3 regions of the Serratia sp. Ae19-1 genome follow, and region 2 is predicted to be linked to each of the others. Evidence: predicted binding sites of a transcription regulator. Region 2 holds the regulator's gene; each other region holds the start of a gene.
The links. Region 2 encodes CRP, which controls carbon source genes, mostly activating them, when cyclic AMP is high. Its sites were predicted from a motif close to ATGTGANNNNNNTCACAT; they were not measured.

Region 1: aaeR (HTH-type transcriptional activator AaeR) is a predicted target of CRP. The motif match lies at 2,346-2,363, and genes of this name have one in related genera.
Region 3: AAIE04_RS20885 (YfcZ/YiiS family protein) is a predicted target of CRP. The motif match lies at 2,273-2,290, and genes of this name have one in related genera.

Annotation. Positions count from the first base shown of each region.
Region 1 is NZ_JBCHWD010000002.1:141,300-146,322, forward strand. Features, by position in the region: gene aaeB (p-hydroxybenzoic acid efflux pump subunit AaeB) at 1-920, opposite strand, end outside; gene aaeA (p-hydroxybenzoic acid efflux pump subunit AaeA) at 920-1,855, opposite strand; gene aaeX (p-hydroxybenzoic acid efflux pump operon protein AaeX) at 1,863-2,066, opposite strand; gene aaeR (HTH-type transcriptional activator AaeR) at 2,381-3,292, shown strand; gene AAIE04_RS06175 (hypothetical protein) at 3,283-3,627, opposite strand; gene AAIE04_RS06180 (zinc ribbon domain-containing protein) at 3,624-3,899, opposite strand; gene uriH (uridine-preferring nucleoside hydrolase UriH) at 4,107-5,023, shown strand, end outside.
Region 2 is NZ_JBCHWD010000002.1:951,547-956,569, forward strand. Features, by position in the region: gene AAIE04_RS09760 (YccS/YhfK family putative transporter) at 1-1,990, opposite strand, end outside; gene crp (cAMP-activated global transcriptional regulator CRP) at 2,040-2,672, opposite strand; gene AAIE04_RS09770 (OsmC family protein) at 3,055-3,462, shown strand; gene AAIE04_RS09775 (phosphoribulokinase) at 3,501-4,370, opposite strand; gene AAIE04_RS09780 (YheU family protein) at 4,522-4,755, opposite strand; gene AAIE04_RS09785 (hydrolase) at 4,752-5,023, opposite strand, start outside.
Region 3 is NZ_JBCHWD010000008.1:126,876-131,898, forward strand. Features, by position in the region: gene fadJ (fatty acid oxidation complex subunit alpha FadJ) at 1-335, opposite strand, end outside; gene fadI (acetyl-CoA C-acyltransferase FadI) at 335-1,645, opposite strand; gene AAIE04_RS20885 (YfcZ/YiiS family protein) at 1,841-2,137, opposite strand; gene fadL (long-chain fatty acid transporter FadL) at 2,543-3,883, shown strand; gene mlaA (phospholipid-binding lipoprotein MlaA) at 3,997-4,755, opposite strand; gene ccmI (c-type cytochrome biogenesis protein CcmI) at 4,784-5,023, opposite strand, start outside.

The DNA of each region.
Region 1 (5,023 bases), 810 kb from region 2:
GTCGGCAGCGTTTCATCGGAGCGATGGGTGGTCAGCACCTGGCGCAGCAGCTTCATGCGTTTGTGGATCTCCGGCGGGTTTTCCGCCGGCACCATCAGCTGCTCCCGCAGGCTCGCTTGCAACGCGTCCGGGTGATTCAGCAGGATCAGATAGGTTTCGCAGGCCTGAGTGATCAGCGTCAGCGACAGGGTATGCAACGCTTTTACCCGGCGATTGACCTTCTGCCAGCGCGAGGACTCCATCATCAGGTTGTTGCGCATGCCGTCCAGCGCCGTGGTGCTCTTCACCAGGTTGCTCCAGGCGCGGTCGATGTCCTCTTTATCGGCGTTGCTGATGCACATCTGCAGCAGGCGGTATTGATCCACCAGCAGTTGATCGACCGCCCGATCGATGTCCTGCTTGATCGAGCGCGGCGAAAACAGCAGATCCGCCAGCACGGCACTGACGATCCCCAGCACGATCTCGCTGCAACGCTCAATAGCGAACTGCGGCGCTTCCAACAGATGGGCTTCGCTGGTCGCGACGGTGACGATGATGATCAGCGCGGTATAACCGGCCAACCCCCAGGCGTAAGAATTTTCCACCTTGATCAGCGAAGAAATCCAGGTGCAGAACCCGGCCCAGATGCAGCACAGCAGCAGCATTACCACCGGCGCGCGGGCGGTGGTGATGATAATGATCAGGCCGACGAAGCAGCCGATAAAGGTGCCGATGATGCGCAGCCAGCCACGATGGCGGATGGCGCCGGAGAAGGGTTCACCGCCGGCGGCAAAGGCCGGGCCGGCGGCGACGATGGCGGCGGTCATCGCCGACCACCGCGGGGTTTCCAGATTGAGGTGGAAGCCGACGAACAGCGCAAACACAATCGCGAAGCTGAGTTTGAAGGCAAATCTCAGCCGGATGAAGGTTGGGCTGTTCATCAGCCGAACTCACGCAGCCGGTGCATCAGGCGCACAAAAGGCGAGCCGCTGTCGGCATTGCGGTCGTTCTTGCCGACGATCACCACGGTCGCGGTAGTGCCGGCCGGGTACGGATGTTGCTGATCCTTGGCGTCCAGCAGGATCTTCACCGGCACGCGCTGCGCCAGGCGCACCCACTCCAGGTTGCTGTCGATCGACGCCAACCCTTTGCTGTTGACCGTGCTGCTGCTGTTGTTTACCGCCGCCGCCACACTGTCGACGGTGCCGTGCATGATGCGGTTGCTGCCCAGCGGGGTGATCTCCGCGCGGTCGCCCTTATTCAGGCCGCTCAGCTTGGTTTCTTCCAGGTAAGCCAGGATGTAGAAGGAGTCTTTCTTCACTAACGCCACCGCCACCGAGCCGCGAGTGATGTATTCACCGGCGTGTACGTTGAGGTTGGTGATCCAGCCATCGGCCGGGGCGCGCACCGTGGTGCGTTCCAGATCCAGCTGCGCCAGCTCGCGCGCCGCTACGGCCTTCGCCAGCTGGTGCTGCACGGTCTGCAGCGAGTTGTTCGACTGGTCGATCTCTTCCTGCGACATCGCCTGCACGCCCAGCTTCACGCGGCGGCCGGCCTCACGCCGTTTTTCCGCCGCCAGCGTCTGATAGTAGGCGACGTCGGCGCCGGCTTCTGCCAGGGCCTGCTCATAGCGCGGCCGATCGACCACGAACAGCACCTGCCCTTTTTTCACCAGTTGGTTGTCCACCACCGGCACGTCGGTCAGCAGGCCGCTGACGTCCGGGGCGATCGCCACCACGTCGGCGGTGAACTTGGCGTCGCGCGTCCACGGCGACTCGGTGTAAAACACCCAGGCCTTGAACACCGCAACGATCCCCAGCAGCACAAGAATCAAAGTGATCGCGATCCGGGTTATTTTTATCGAAAAATTTTTCACAGCGACCTCAAACAAAAAGACATGAAATCAAATAAAACAGGCAGCAATACAGCGCGGTGTTAAACAGCGCCGGATGCCAGACAAAATCGTAAATCCCCGTCGGCTGCAGCAGGCGGCGCAGGAGAAAAAACAGCGCCAGCGACACCAACAGCTCGAAAAACACCGGCGGAAACGACAGTCCGAAGATGACCATAACCGGAAGCAAACTCATCACTTTTTCCTTATTGTTCACTGCGCCGGGGGACGACGGGCCTTGCCATTCACATTCTCTTTACATTTTAGCGTGCGCGCGCCACAAATCTTGACCGGACAGCTTGTCCAGGTCACGAACCCGAAAAAAGGTTAAACTTTGGGGCAGACATCCACGACAGGGATTGCGAGGGTGCCGGAGGAGCGGCAGGATTGCAGGGCCGCTCGCTCTCGCACGTTGGTAAGGTCTATTCACCCGACCACGTTATATTAGCCTGCTTACTATCAAGGCATCAACAATCTGTGATCTAAATCACTTTTAAGCCAGAGTGAATAATGGAAAGATTAAAACGGATGTCGGTATTCGCCAAAGTGGTTGAGTTCGGGTCGTTTACCGCGGCCGCGCGCCAACTCGACATGAGCGTTTCATCGATCAGCCAAACCGTCTCGAAACTGGAAAATGAGCTGCAGGTCAAGCTGCTGAACCGCAGCACGCGCAGCATCGGCCTGACCGAAGCCGGCAAAATCTACTATCAGGGCTGCCGGCGCATGCTGCAGGAAGTCAGTGAAGTGCATGAGCAGCTGTATGCGTTTAACAATACGCCCGCCGGCACGCTGCGCATCGGCAGCTCCTCCACCATGGCGCAAAACGTGCTGGCGAACATGACCGCCGAAATGATGAAAGAGTACCCGGGCCTGACGGTCAACCTGGTGACCGGCATACCGGCGCCGGATCTGATCGCCGACGGGCTGGATCTGGTGATCCGCACCGGGGCGCTGCAGGATTCCAGCCTGTTCTCTCGCCGCCTGGGGCAGATGCCGATGGTGGTGTGCGCCGCCAAAAGCTACCTGAGCCAGCACGGCACGCCGCAGAAACCGAGCGACATGGTTAACTTCTCCTGGCTGGAATACAGCGTGCGGCCTGACAGCGAATTTGAACTGATGTCGCCGGAAGGCATCACCACGCGCATTTCGCCGCAGGGGCGTTTCGTGACCAACGACTCCTCCACCATGATTCGCTGGTTGAAAAACGGCGCCGGCATCGCCTACGCCCCGCTGATGTGGGTGATCGAAGAGATCAAACGCGGCGAGATCGAGATCCTGTTCAAAAGCTACCATTCGGATCCGCGGCCGATCTACGCGCTCTATACCGAAAAGGACAAACTGCCGCTGAAGGTGCAGGTGTGCATCAACTATTTAACCGACTATTTCGAGCGCGTAGCGGCGGTCTATCAGGGCTATCGCTGAGCGGCGCTCAAATAGCGGCGCGCCAGCGCGCCCAGCAGCATCAGCGCCAACATGCCGAGGCCCCACAGCAGCCAAACGGCGTAACCCGCCCAGGTCAGCAACAGAGGAAAATAGCTCGCCAGCCCGCTGCCCAGCTGTTTCAGCCACGGCAGCCAGGCGTCCAGCATCGTCTGCGGCACCAGGCTCAGCGCGCCGTTTACCGGCAGGGATGCGTCGCCGGCCGCCTCCGCCAACGCCGGGAGCCAGGCCAGCATACCGGCAACGCCCCAGGCCAGCAGCGTCCACAGCACCATCGCGCCGAGCAACAGCGCGAGCGTCCAGCCGCCCCGGTTCACGGTACGCCGCCGCCGCACTGCGGGCAAAAGCGGCTGCCCGGCGGCAGCGGCGCGGCGCACTGCCCGCAGGTGGCGCTCACCGCGGCAAACGGCTGGCCGCAACGGTGACAGTAACGCGCGCCCGATTTATTCACCGCCTGGCATTCCGGACACTGTGGCCCCTGATCGCCATACTGGCTATAGCGGTTGCCATGATGCCCGCCGCGGTGACCCGCGCGCTGATGACCGCCGTTAACACCGCCTTGCCCCAACAACCTTTTCAGTAAGCTCATCACGCCTCTCCTCTGTGCATTAACGCTGAACCTCACTGTAAACCCTGGAGTAAACTCCAGGGTAAAGCCCGGCGAGCAGGATTTACGTTTCATTACATCGAATTATCGGCAAGGCTTTGATGTGGTTAACAAAATCCGCATCGGCATTCCCCCACCTCGCCGCACTGCGTTATGCTGCGGGAACCTCTCCCTGTATCAGGAATAACCATGAAAAAAATCATACTGGACTGTGACCCGGGGCATGACGACGCTATCGCCCTGCTGCTGGCCTGGGGCAATCCGCAGATCGACCTGCTGGCGGTCACCACCGTGGTGGGCAACCAAACGCTGGATAAAGTAACGCGCAACGCCCTGGCGGTGGCGCGCATCGCCAATATCACCGGCGTGCCTTTCGCCGCCGGCTGCCCGCGCCCGCTGGTGCGCAATATCGAAGTGGCGCCTGACATTCACGGCGATTCCGGCCTCGATGGCCCGGTATTGCCGGAGCCCCACCTGCAGTTGGATGCGCGCCATGCGGTAGATCTGATCATCGATACGGTGATGGCTCATCCGCCCGGTAGCGTGACGCTGGTGCCGACCGGCGGCCTGACCAATATCGCCATGGCGGTGCGCAAAGAGCCGCGCATCGCCGAACGGGTCAAGGAAGTGGTGTTGATGGGAGGCGGCTATCATGTGGGCAACTGGAGCGCGGTGGCGGAATTCAATATCAAAATCGACCCCGAAGCGGCGCACATCGTGTTTAACGAAAAATGGCCGCTGACCATGGTCGGGCTGGATCTCACCCACCAGGCGCTGGCCACGCCGGCAGTCTGCGAACGCATCGCCGCCCTCGGCACCCGGCCGGCCACGTTCGTCGGCGAATTGCTGGCATTCTTTGGCCGTATGTACCAACAGGCGCAGGGCTTTAGCGCCCCGCCGGTACACGACCCCTGTGCAGTCGCCTACGTGATCGATCCCAGCGTGATGACGGTGCGCAAGGCACCGGTGGATATCGAACTGACCGGCACCCTGACGCTAGGCATGACGGTGGCGGACTTCCGCGCGCCGCCGCCGCCGGATTGCCACACCCAGGTGGCGGTCAAACTGGATCAGGATAAATTCTGGGATCTGGTGGTGGATGCGCT
Region 2 (5,023 bases):
GGTGCGACAGGATGCGCCGCAGATGGCGCTCCATCTCGGTGACGGGCATGTCCGGATGCAGGTCCGGCGGCTGCATGATGCCGCTGTTGTCGCTGCTCGGGCCATCGTATTCCAGCCGCTGCTGGCAGCTTTGCAGCGCGATTTCACAGGTTTGCAGATACTCTTCCGCCAGCTTCGGCGTCAGCATGTAGTGCTCGCGCGCCAGAATGGTCATGGCGTTCAGGTGCTCGACGATGAACTGGCTGTGAGTGACCCACAGCCGCATGTCAGCCAGATAGTTCGAGGCGAATCCCGGTTCCTGCATCGCCTGATTGAGCGCGGTGAACAGCGCATTGTGCGCCTGGTTGACCTGCATGCGGGCGTAGGCCAGCGAGGCGGCGTCCGGCTCGGGTTGCTTCAGCATCAGCCGCAGCGCGGCCTGATCGTTCTCCAGCGCCTGATGGGCATTTTTGCGCAGCAGCCCGCTTTGCCACTGCGGCCACAGCCAAATGGTGCCGCCGAACGCCAGCACGCAGCCGATCAGCGTATCGATCAGGCGCGGCACCAGAAAATGCGAGCCGTTCAGCGCCAGCAGCTGCAGGGTGTAAACCGCCGTGACCGTAAAGCCGATCACCGACAGCCCGTAGTTCTTGCGCGAAACCAGGTAGGCCAGCAGGGTGATCACCAGCATGATGCTCAGCGTTTCCCCTTCCGGTAACTGCAGCTGCAGCAGACCCGCCGCCAGCAACAGGCCGGCGATCGTGCCCAGCGCACGGTGCTGAATGCGCACCCGGGTGGCGTTATAGCCGTTTTGACTCACCAGCATGATGGTGAGCAGGATCCAGTAAGGCTTCGGCAGGTTGAATACCGCCCCCAGGCTGCTGCCGACCGCCAGCGTTACCCCCAGCCGCGCGGCATTGCGCAGGGCGGTGGATTTGAACGACAGGTAGCTGGCCAACGCCGGCCAAAACGGCAGGCGGTGCTGGCTGGGCATCAAATCGCGGCGGTACAGCGGGTGCTGGGTGCGCAGCAGGCGGGCGATGCGGCTGAAATGGTAGTAGCAAAACTGGCCGACCGGGTTGTCGGGATGCTGCGCCGCCATTTTTTCCAGCGCTGCCAGCTCGTGCGTCATGGAAAAGCGCTTCGAATGTTGATGGTAGAGAATATCGTGCGCCACCACGCGCAGCCGGCCGGCGATCACCTGGGCGTTGCGGCGAATGATTGCTTCGGCCTGGCTCTGCTCCATCAGCTTCTGCACTTCTTCCGGCAGATGCAGGCTGACGGTGATGTGCTCCTGCAGGTCCATCGCCACCTGAAAGGCGCGCTGCAGGCGCTTTTGATCGAGGTTGTTGGCGTGCGGCAGGAAATTAAGCTGTTGGTACAGTAGGCTGATCAGATCCATCACCTTTTGCTGGCGCACCAGCAGCGGCGGCAGCGCGGTTTGCGGGTCGGTGTGTTGGGTCAGCAGCGAATACTTGGCTTCGAAGTAGTCCGCCAGTTCCAGATAAAGCTGGCTCAACGTCTCGCGCATTGGCTGCTCTTTCCACAGTTTGAACCAGAACCAGGTGAATAAGCCGTACCAGGCGGTGCCGATGACGTACAACAACGGCGCCTGCCAGATTGGTACCGTGCCGGCCATGCTGAGAGCGAAGATGGCGGCCACCAGCGCCGCCGGCAACAGCCGGGCGTGCAGCGGGCTGATTTCGCCAGTGACGCCGAGCAACAGCGCCAGACCCAGCATCAGTGCCGGCAGCGGCAGATGCCACAGCAGGGCCTGTTGCAGCAGCAGGCTGCTGAGGGCGAACAGCGCACCGCCGACGATCAGCCGTTTAAAGAAGCGCTTATGCGGCGTGTCGAGACCGGCGATATTGCAGCAGGCGGGCACCAGAGAGAACATCAGGCCGAGCTGCAGTTGGCCGATCAGCAGGCCGAACAGCACCGGCAAGCACAACACCAGCGTTTGTCGCAGTGCGTAATTGACTTCCGGGTGGTAGATCAGACGACGCCACATGGCAGCGAGCAGATAAAAAACGGCGCAGATTGCGCCGTTTTTTCAGGGATTAACGGGTGCCGTAGACGACAATGGTTTTGCCGTGGGCGGAAATCAGATTTTGGTCTTCCAGCATTTTCAGAATACGGCCAACGGTTTCGCGCGAGCAGCCGACGATCTGGCCGATTTCCTGACGGGTGATTTTGATCTGCATGCCGTCCGGGTGAGTCATGGCGTCGGGTTGCTTCGCCAGATTCAGCAAGGTTTGCGCGATGCGGCCGGTAACGTCCAGGAAGGCGAGGTTGCCCACTTTTTCGGAAGTGACCTGCAGGCGGCTCGCCATTTGGGCGGACAGACGCATCAGGATGTCCGGGTTCACCTGGATCAGCTGGCGGAATTTCTTGTAGGAAATTTCGGCCACTTCACAGGCGGTTTTCGCGCGAACCCAGGCGCTGCGCTCCTGGCCCTCTTCGAACAATCCGAGCTCGCCGATGAAATCCCCCTGGTTGAGGTAGGACAAGATCATCTCTTTACCTTCTTCATCCTTGATCAGCACCGCGACGGAGCCTTTCACGATGTAGTAAAGCGTTTCGGCCTTTTCACCTTGGTGAATCAGCGTACTCTTCGATGGATATTTGTGGATATGGCAATGAGACAGGAACCATTCGAGAGTAGGGTCTGTTTGCGGTTTGCCGAGAACCATTCGCTGTTATCCTCTGTTGTTATCGCTGCCTTGTGTCACAGGGGTCAGAGTTCCCTGTAAAACCCGCCTGTAGCCGCTGTTATGAGCGAGGGCTACCGGCAAGTTTTGAGGCGTGTCATAAAAATACGCTGTCGCTCTAGCATATTAACTTGCCGTAAGCGCTGCAAGCTACATTCTGTTAACATACCGGTAAAGGAGCCTTTCTCTGGGCGTTTCCCTGAAATGCAGTGTCCCGGAAAGATTTATTGCGGCTCTGTTTGTAGCACAGAGTAAGGCGGGTGTCTCGTGTTGTCTCGCTTCAGCATGATTAGCATCAGGTTACGTTGCCTGTTTCTATGCGAAAGCGTACTCTGATTTTAAGAAATCAACCGGAGTGACCAGAATGCAGGCAAGAGTTAAATGGGTGGAAGGGTTAACGTTTTTGGGTGAATCGGCCTCCGGCCATCAGGTACTGATGGACGGCAACGCCGGCGATAAAGCGCCCAGCCCGATGGAGATGGTGCTGATGTCGGTAGGCGGCTGCAGCGCGATCGACGTGGTGTCCATCCTGCAAAAAGGGCGCAATGACGTGCGCGATTGCGAGGTGAAGCTGACCTCCGAGCGCCGCGAAGAAGCCCCGCGGCTGTTCACCCATATCAACCTGCACTTCATCGTCACCGGTCAGGATCTGACCGACAAGATCGTAGAGCGTGCGGTGAACCTGTCGGCGGAGAAATACTGCTCGGTGGCGCTGATGCTCAACAAAGCCGCTACGGTGACCCACAGCTTCGAGATCCGCCAGCCGGCGTAATCGAGACGGAGCGCGGCCAGCCGCCGCGCTCAACGCGCTTATTCGATCTTCTTGCCTTCCAGCAGCCGCTGCACCAGCGGCGCCATGATCAGCTCCATCGCCAACCCCATCTTGCCGCCCGGCACCACCAGCGTATTGATGTGCGAAATAAACGATCCTTGCAGCATCGCCAGCAAATAGGGGAAGTCTATCTGATCCAGCCCGCGGAAGTGGATCACCACGAAGCTTTCATCCAGTGACGGAATGGCCTTGGCGGCGAACGGGTTGGAGGTGTCCACCGTCGGCACGCGCTGGAAGTTGATGTGGGTGCGCGAGAACTGCGGCGTGATGTAGTTGATGTAGTCTTCCATCGAACGCACCACCGAATCCATTACCGCTTCGCGGGAGTGGCCGCGCTCGCCGGTATCGCGGATCAGCTTCTGGATCCATTCCAGGTTGACGATCGGCACCACGCCGACCAGCAGATCGACATGTTTGGCCACGTCATGGTGCTCGGTGACCACGCCGCCGTGCAGCCCCTCGTAGAACAGCACGTCGGTCGGCGCCGGCAGCGGCTCCCACGGGGTGAAGGTGCCCGGCACCTGATTGTATGGCACCGCTTCGTCGTAGGTGTGCAGGTACTTGCGCGAACGGCCGGTGCCGTTCTTGCCGTAGTCGATAAAGCTTTGCTGCAGCAGGCCGAAGTCGTTGGCCTCGGGGCCGAAATAGCTGATGTGTCTGCCCAGATCGCGCGCCTTGCGGATCGCCGCGTCCATCTCCGGCCGGGTATAGCGGTGGAAACTGTCGCCCTCCAGCTCGGCGGCGCGAATGTTGAGCTGCTGGAAGATTTTGCGGAACGCCACGCTGGTGGTGGTGGTGCCGGCGCCGCTGGAACCGGTCACCGCGATAACGGGATGTTTGGCAGACATGGTGGTTGTCACTCCGTGTTGAATGCGCCGGCGTCAGGGGATTATTGTGGCTCTTGTTGACGCTCTCTATGTCAGGAAAAAATGGTGCGCGCTGGTTTGCAATGCCCCATTGTTACCTGATTTTTTCCGTCAGTCATAGAACCGAGCGCCACTAAATTTCTTCCTGCCCGGCGCGGAACTGGCCGCGCGGCATGATGTTGACGCTCTCGTGCAGTTCCGACCACACCAGCACCACGTCGCCGTTTTTCAGCTGGCGGCGCACGTCCTCCACCTTCTGCTCCAGCGAGCGCTCGTGCTCGCCATAATCGGTGCCTTCGCGCAGTACAAAGGATTCGATCAGGCTATTCAGGGTATCGGTTGTCAGCTCTTGCCAGGGAATGATCACGTCGGGATGTCCAGATAAGGGGAAAGCCAGGCCGGAATGCGATGCTCCAGCCACATGTGCGGTTTTTTCAGCGTGCCGCCGACGAAGCCGACGTGGCCGCCGTACTCGGTCAACTGGTATTCGATATTGCGCGGCAGGCCGGCGACGTCGGGGATCACCTCATGGGTCATGAAGGGATCGTCCTTCGCATGGATGATCAGCAGCGGCGTCTGGACAGCCGGCAACAGCGGCAGGGCGCTGCAGCGGCGATAATAGTCGATAGCGTCGC
Region 3 (5,023 bases), on a different contig from region 2:
ACTGGAAAAGCGGCGATCTGCGCCAGCGTGCTCTGCCCTTTTTTGGCCAGCGTCTCCGCCTCTTTGGCGCTGGCGCAGGCGGCGATCATAGTGATGTCGGCGCCGGCGATAAACGAGTCCGGCTTGCCGGAAACGATCACCAGCCCTTCCAGCGCGGTATGCTGCTGCGCCCGGATCAGCACGTCGTTGACCTGTTCGACGAACTCGGCCTTGAGCGTATTGACCTTGTCACCCGGCACGTCGATGGTGATCACGCCGATGTTGTCGGGGCGAATCGTCAGCTGAAAAGCCGACGGCGTGGCGCGCTGTTCGTGCAATGCGTTCTCGAAGCTCATTATTCCACCTCCACGATCATCGCGGCCCCTAACCCGCCGGCGGCGCAGGCGGTGGTCAGGCCCAGCCCGCCGCCACGGCGTTTCAGCTCATGCAGCGTCTGGGTGATCATCCGTGCGCCGGTGGCGGCGAACGGGTGGCCATAGGCGATAGAACCGCCCAACACGTTGAATTTGTCCATGTCCACCTCACCGATCGCCTGGCTGCGGCCAAGCTTCTCGCGAGCGAACGCTTCGCTGGCGAACATCTTCAGGTTAGCCAGCGTTTGCGCGGCGAAGGCTTCATGCATGTCGATGAGCGTCAGATCCGCCAGACCGATGCCGGCGCGATCCAGCGCCAGCGGCGTGGCGTAGGAGGGCCCCAGCAGCATGTCTTCCCACACGTCGATGGCGGCGAAGGCGAAACTGCGCAAATAGCCCAGCGGCTGCAGCCCCAGCTCTTTGGCGCGCGATTCGCTCATCATCAATACCGCCGCCGCGCCGTCGGTCAGCGGCGTACTGTTGGCCGCGGTGACGCTGCCATGCTTGCGATCGAACGCCGGCTTCAGCTTGGCGTAGGAAGCCAGGCTGGAGTCTTTGCGGATGTTGTTGTCTTCAGAAAGCTGCGCGCGGTAAGGCGGCACGTAGGCGGTCATCACCTCGTCGCGCAGCCAGCCCTCTCGCCAGGCCTTGGCCGCCAGCTCGTGGGAACGGTGCGCCAGCGCATCCTGCGCTTCACGGGTGATGCCGTGGCTTTTCGCCATCTGTTCGGCGGTATCGCCCATGCGCAGGCCAGTGGAATACTCCGCCACCGCTGGCGGCACCGGCATCAGATCGCGGAATTTAAGCCGGCTGAACAGCTTGAGGCGCTGCGACAGCGTGCGCGCCTTGTTGACGTCCACCAACGTGCGCGCCAGCGCTTTGCTGACGCCGATCGGCAAGACGGAAGAAGAGTCGGCCCCGCCGGCGATGCCGACGCTGATGCTGCCGGCCATGATGCTCTCCGCCACGTTGGCGATCGCCTGGAAACTGGTGGCGCAGGCGCGCGACACGCTGTAGGCGTCGGTGTGGACGCTCATGCCGGTGCCGAGCACGATTTCACGCGCGATGTTCGGCGCCTCGGGCATTTGTACCACCTGGCCGAACACCAGTTGCTCGATAAGCTGCGGATCGATACCGCTGCGCGCCAACAGCTCACTCACCGCCGTTTTCCCTAAATCCACCGCCGGAATGCCGTGATAGGCGGTCGCCTGTTTGGCAAAAGGGGTACGCAGTCCATTCACAATCGCAATGCGGTCACCATGACGGGTCACCAACGGCAGTGCCTTACTCATAAATGCTCCTGAAGAAAATAACGTCAGCGCAATGGGCAGAAAGAGGTCTGACCTGATGAGGTCATTGTTAACCAAACGGTTACATTTGGCAAACCGGCAGAGATCAAAACTGCGAGCAGGCGCACTTTCTACAGGAGGGGATACGGGAAAGGAAATCCCCGGCGCGCAACAGGCGGCGCCGGGGGTAAAGCGGGATTAACGCAGACCGAGCTGGAAGATCAGGGTTTCCGCCTGGCAGGCGAAGGTGAAATCGGCCTCCAACTGCACGCCGCCGTCAACCGGTTTAATGCTACTGCTGATGTCACAAGGGTCGGATTCGACCGCGCGCGCCTTTTCGCTCAGGGCCGCCAACATCGCCTCCGCATCTTGTTGATTGCTGAACACTTGGCTGTAGGATGCGGTGCAATCGGTATTATCCATCACGGTGCCGACATCCACACAGCAGCAGGCTGCGGTTTCCTGGGCGCTGCATTTATTAATTGCATCTGACATGATTGGTTCTCCTCAAGGGCCTCTGTTATCAGCCCAAATTGCCGTTTTACTCACCGGCACAAAGCCACAAAATTCTGCGGGTATTTTACTCCTCCGCGCAGGCAATCACTAGCACTTACTTTTACTGGGTGTTTTAAGTGATGGAAATCACAAATAAAAATGAGCGTCTGCTAAGGAATAGTAAGAATTTTGTTATTTACCGCTGGCTTTTTGTTAAGCGGATCTCTTTTTTGATATCAGGTTAGAAATATTTCAAAAACAAACTTGCAACATCTTCACAGGTCAGACCTATACTTCAGCCACTGGTCTGATTTGTCTGAACGATAACGGACCCTACAATCCCGCGCTCCTTGTTACTTCGTGTAACAATAGTTTAAATAATAAACACATAATGAGGTTTTGGTCATGAGCCAGAAAAACCTATTGACTAAATCAGCTCTCGCAGCTGCAGTGGCAATTATTTCTTCAAACGTGTCTGCCGCAGGATTCCAGCTGAACGAGTTCTCAGCAGCTGGTTTAGGACGTTCGTATTCTGGCGAAGGCGCCATGGCGGATACGGCGGCCTCCGCGAGCCGCAACCCGGCATTGTTGATGATGTATACCCGCCCGGAACTCTCCATCGGCGCGGTCTTCATCGATCCAGACGTAGACATCACCGGCAAATCTCCTTCCGGCGCCAGCCTGGATGCGAAAAACATCGCGCCAACCGCCTGGGTGCCGAACCTGCATTACGTTCACCCGATTAACGATCAGTTCGCCGTAGGCGGCTCTGTCACCAGCAACTACGGCCTGGCGACCGAATTCAACGACGGCTACACCGCGGGCGCTTACGGCGGTAAAACCGATCTGGAAACCCTGAACCTGAACCTGAGCGGCGCTTACCGCCTGGATCAACATTTCAGCTTCGGCCTGGGCTTTGATGCCGTCTACGCCAGAGCCAAACTGGAACGCTACGCTGGTGAATTGCCGAAGCTGCTTGCCGGTCAAGGCCTGCAAACCGGTAAATTAACGCCTCAGCAAGCCGGGATGATTGCTCAAATCCCTGGCGACACCCAGATTTCTCACCTGAAAGGCGATAAATGGGGCTTCGGCTGGAACGCCGGCCTGCTGTACGAAGTGGATGAAAACAACCGTTACGGCTTCACCTATCGCTCTGAAGTGAAAATCAAGTTCGACGGTGACTACAAGAGCAGCCTGCCGGCACAGTACAACCCAATTACCCAGGCGCTGGGCGTGGGCTTACCGTGGGGCACCAGCGGCAGCACCATCCCAGGTTCTCTGGATCTGAACCTGCCGGAAATGTGGGAACTGTCCGGTTACAACAAAGTGGCACCGCAGTGGGCCATCCACTACAGCCTGGCCTACACCAGCTGGAGTCAGTTCCAGGAGCTGAGAGCCACCGGCAGCAACGGTCAAACGCTGTTCCAGAAGCATGAAGGCTTCCGCGACGCTTACCGCATCGCGCTGGGTACCACTTACTTCTACGACGACAACTGGACCTTCCGCGGCGGCGTTGCCTTCGATGACAGCCCGGTGCCGGCACAGAACCGTTCCATCTCCATTCCGGATCAGGACCGCTTCTGGGTCAGTGCAGGTACCTCTTATGCGTTCAACAAAGACGCTTCGGTTGACGTCGGCGTGTCCTACATGCACGGCCAGAAAGTCACCATCAACGAAGGCCCTTACACCTTCAACTCTGTGGGCAAGGCCTGGCTGTACGGCGCCAACTTCAACTACCGCTTCTAATCTCGCTTGAGAAAGATGCCAAAGCGCCCCACGGGGCGCTTTTTCTTTGCCTGCCGCTCGTGGCATAAAAAAACCCGCCTGATGGCGGGTTTTCTTTGGCATAAGGCCAGAGATTACTGCGAGTCGATCTCGTCCAACTCGCCCTGAATCGCCTTGGCGTTCGGGTTCTCTTCCGGCTTGAGCGAACCGCCGTTGGCGATGAAATCGTGGCGCTGGAAGTAAGCCTCGCGCACCATGACATAAGGATCGGAGGAGTTGCGCAGCAGGCCGTCGGAATCCAGCAGTTGGGCGCGAGTTTCGATACCCTCGACCACCCATTTGCCCGCCGACATCCAGAAGGTCAGGTAGCTCAGCATCGGATACAGCGTATCCGCAAAATCACCGCCGTCTTCACGCAGCGTGAAGCTGCCGTAGCCAGGCAACATCACATACGGACCGTAACCCACATCGTAATGGCCCAAGGTGCTGCCGAAACGGTTCGGCTCTTCGCGCGCCAGTTTCGGGTTGGCCATGCCGGCCACGTCGATCAGGCCGCCCATGCCAAGCAGGGTATTCAGGAAGAAACGGTTGAAGTGGATCATCCCACGGTAAGGATCGCCCTTCAGGAAGGCGTTGACCATGCTGGCCGGTTCTTCCAGGTTGGAGGTGAAGTTGCTGATGCCGTTACGCGCCGGCATCGGCACATAGTCGCGCCACGCCACCGCGACCGGGCGCAGGATATAAGGATCCAGGACGTTGTAGTTGAAGTCGAACATCGTCCGGTTAAATCCTTCCAGCGGATCGGAACGCCCTTGCGGCTCGTTGTCTGGCGCGCTGGCACAGCCCACCAGTAATACCGTTGCGAATGCCACCCCAGTCAGGCGAAAATTCATATTTTTCTCCATAAAAACACGTTCGGTCTTATTTTTCAGGGACCTGCTTGTTTATCTGAACGCTAACCTGCTCTTTACCGCTGAATGTCTGCAGCGAGCTTTCGCCGAACCAGTCTCCCGGCTGCGACGTGGCCAATCCGTCCTGTGAGAGGCGCACACGCACCTGCACCTGATGCTGCGCCGAGAGTAGACGCTCGGGCATCATGGCGTTGCTGTCATCCAGAGAGAAAGACAGCGGAAAACGGCTCAGCGGCAATTGTTTTACCGC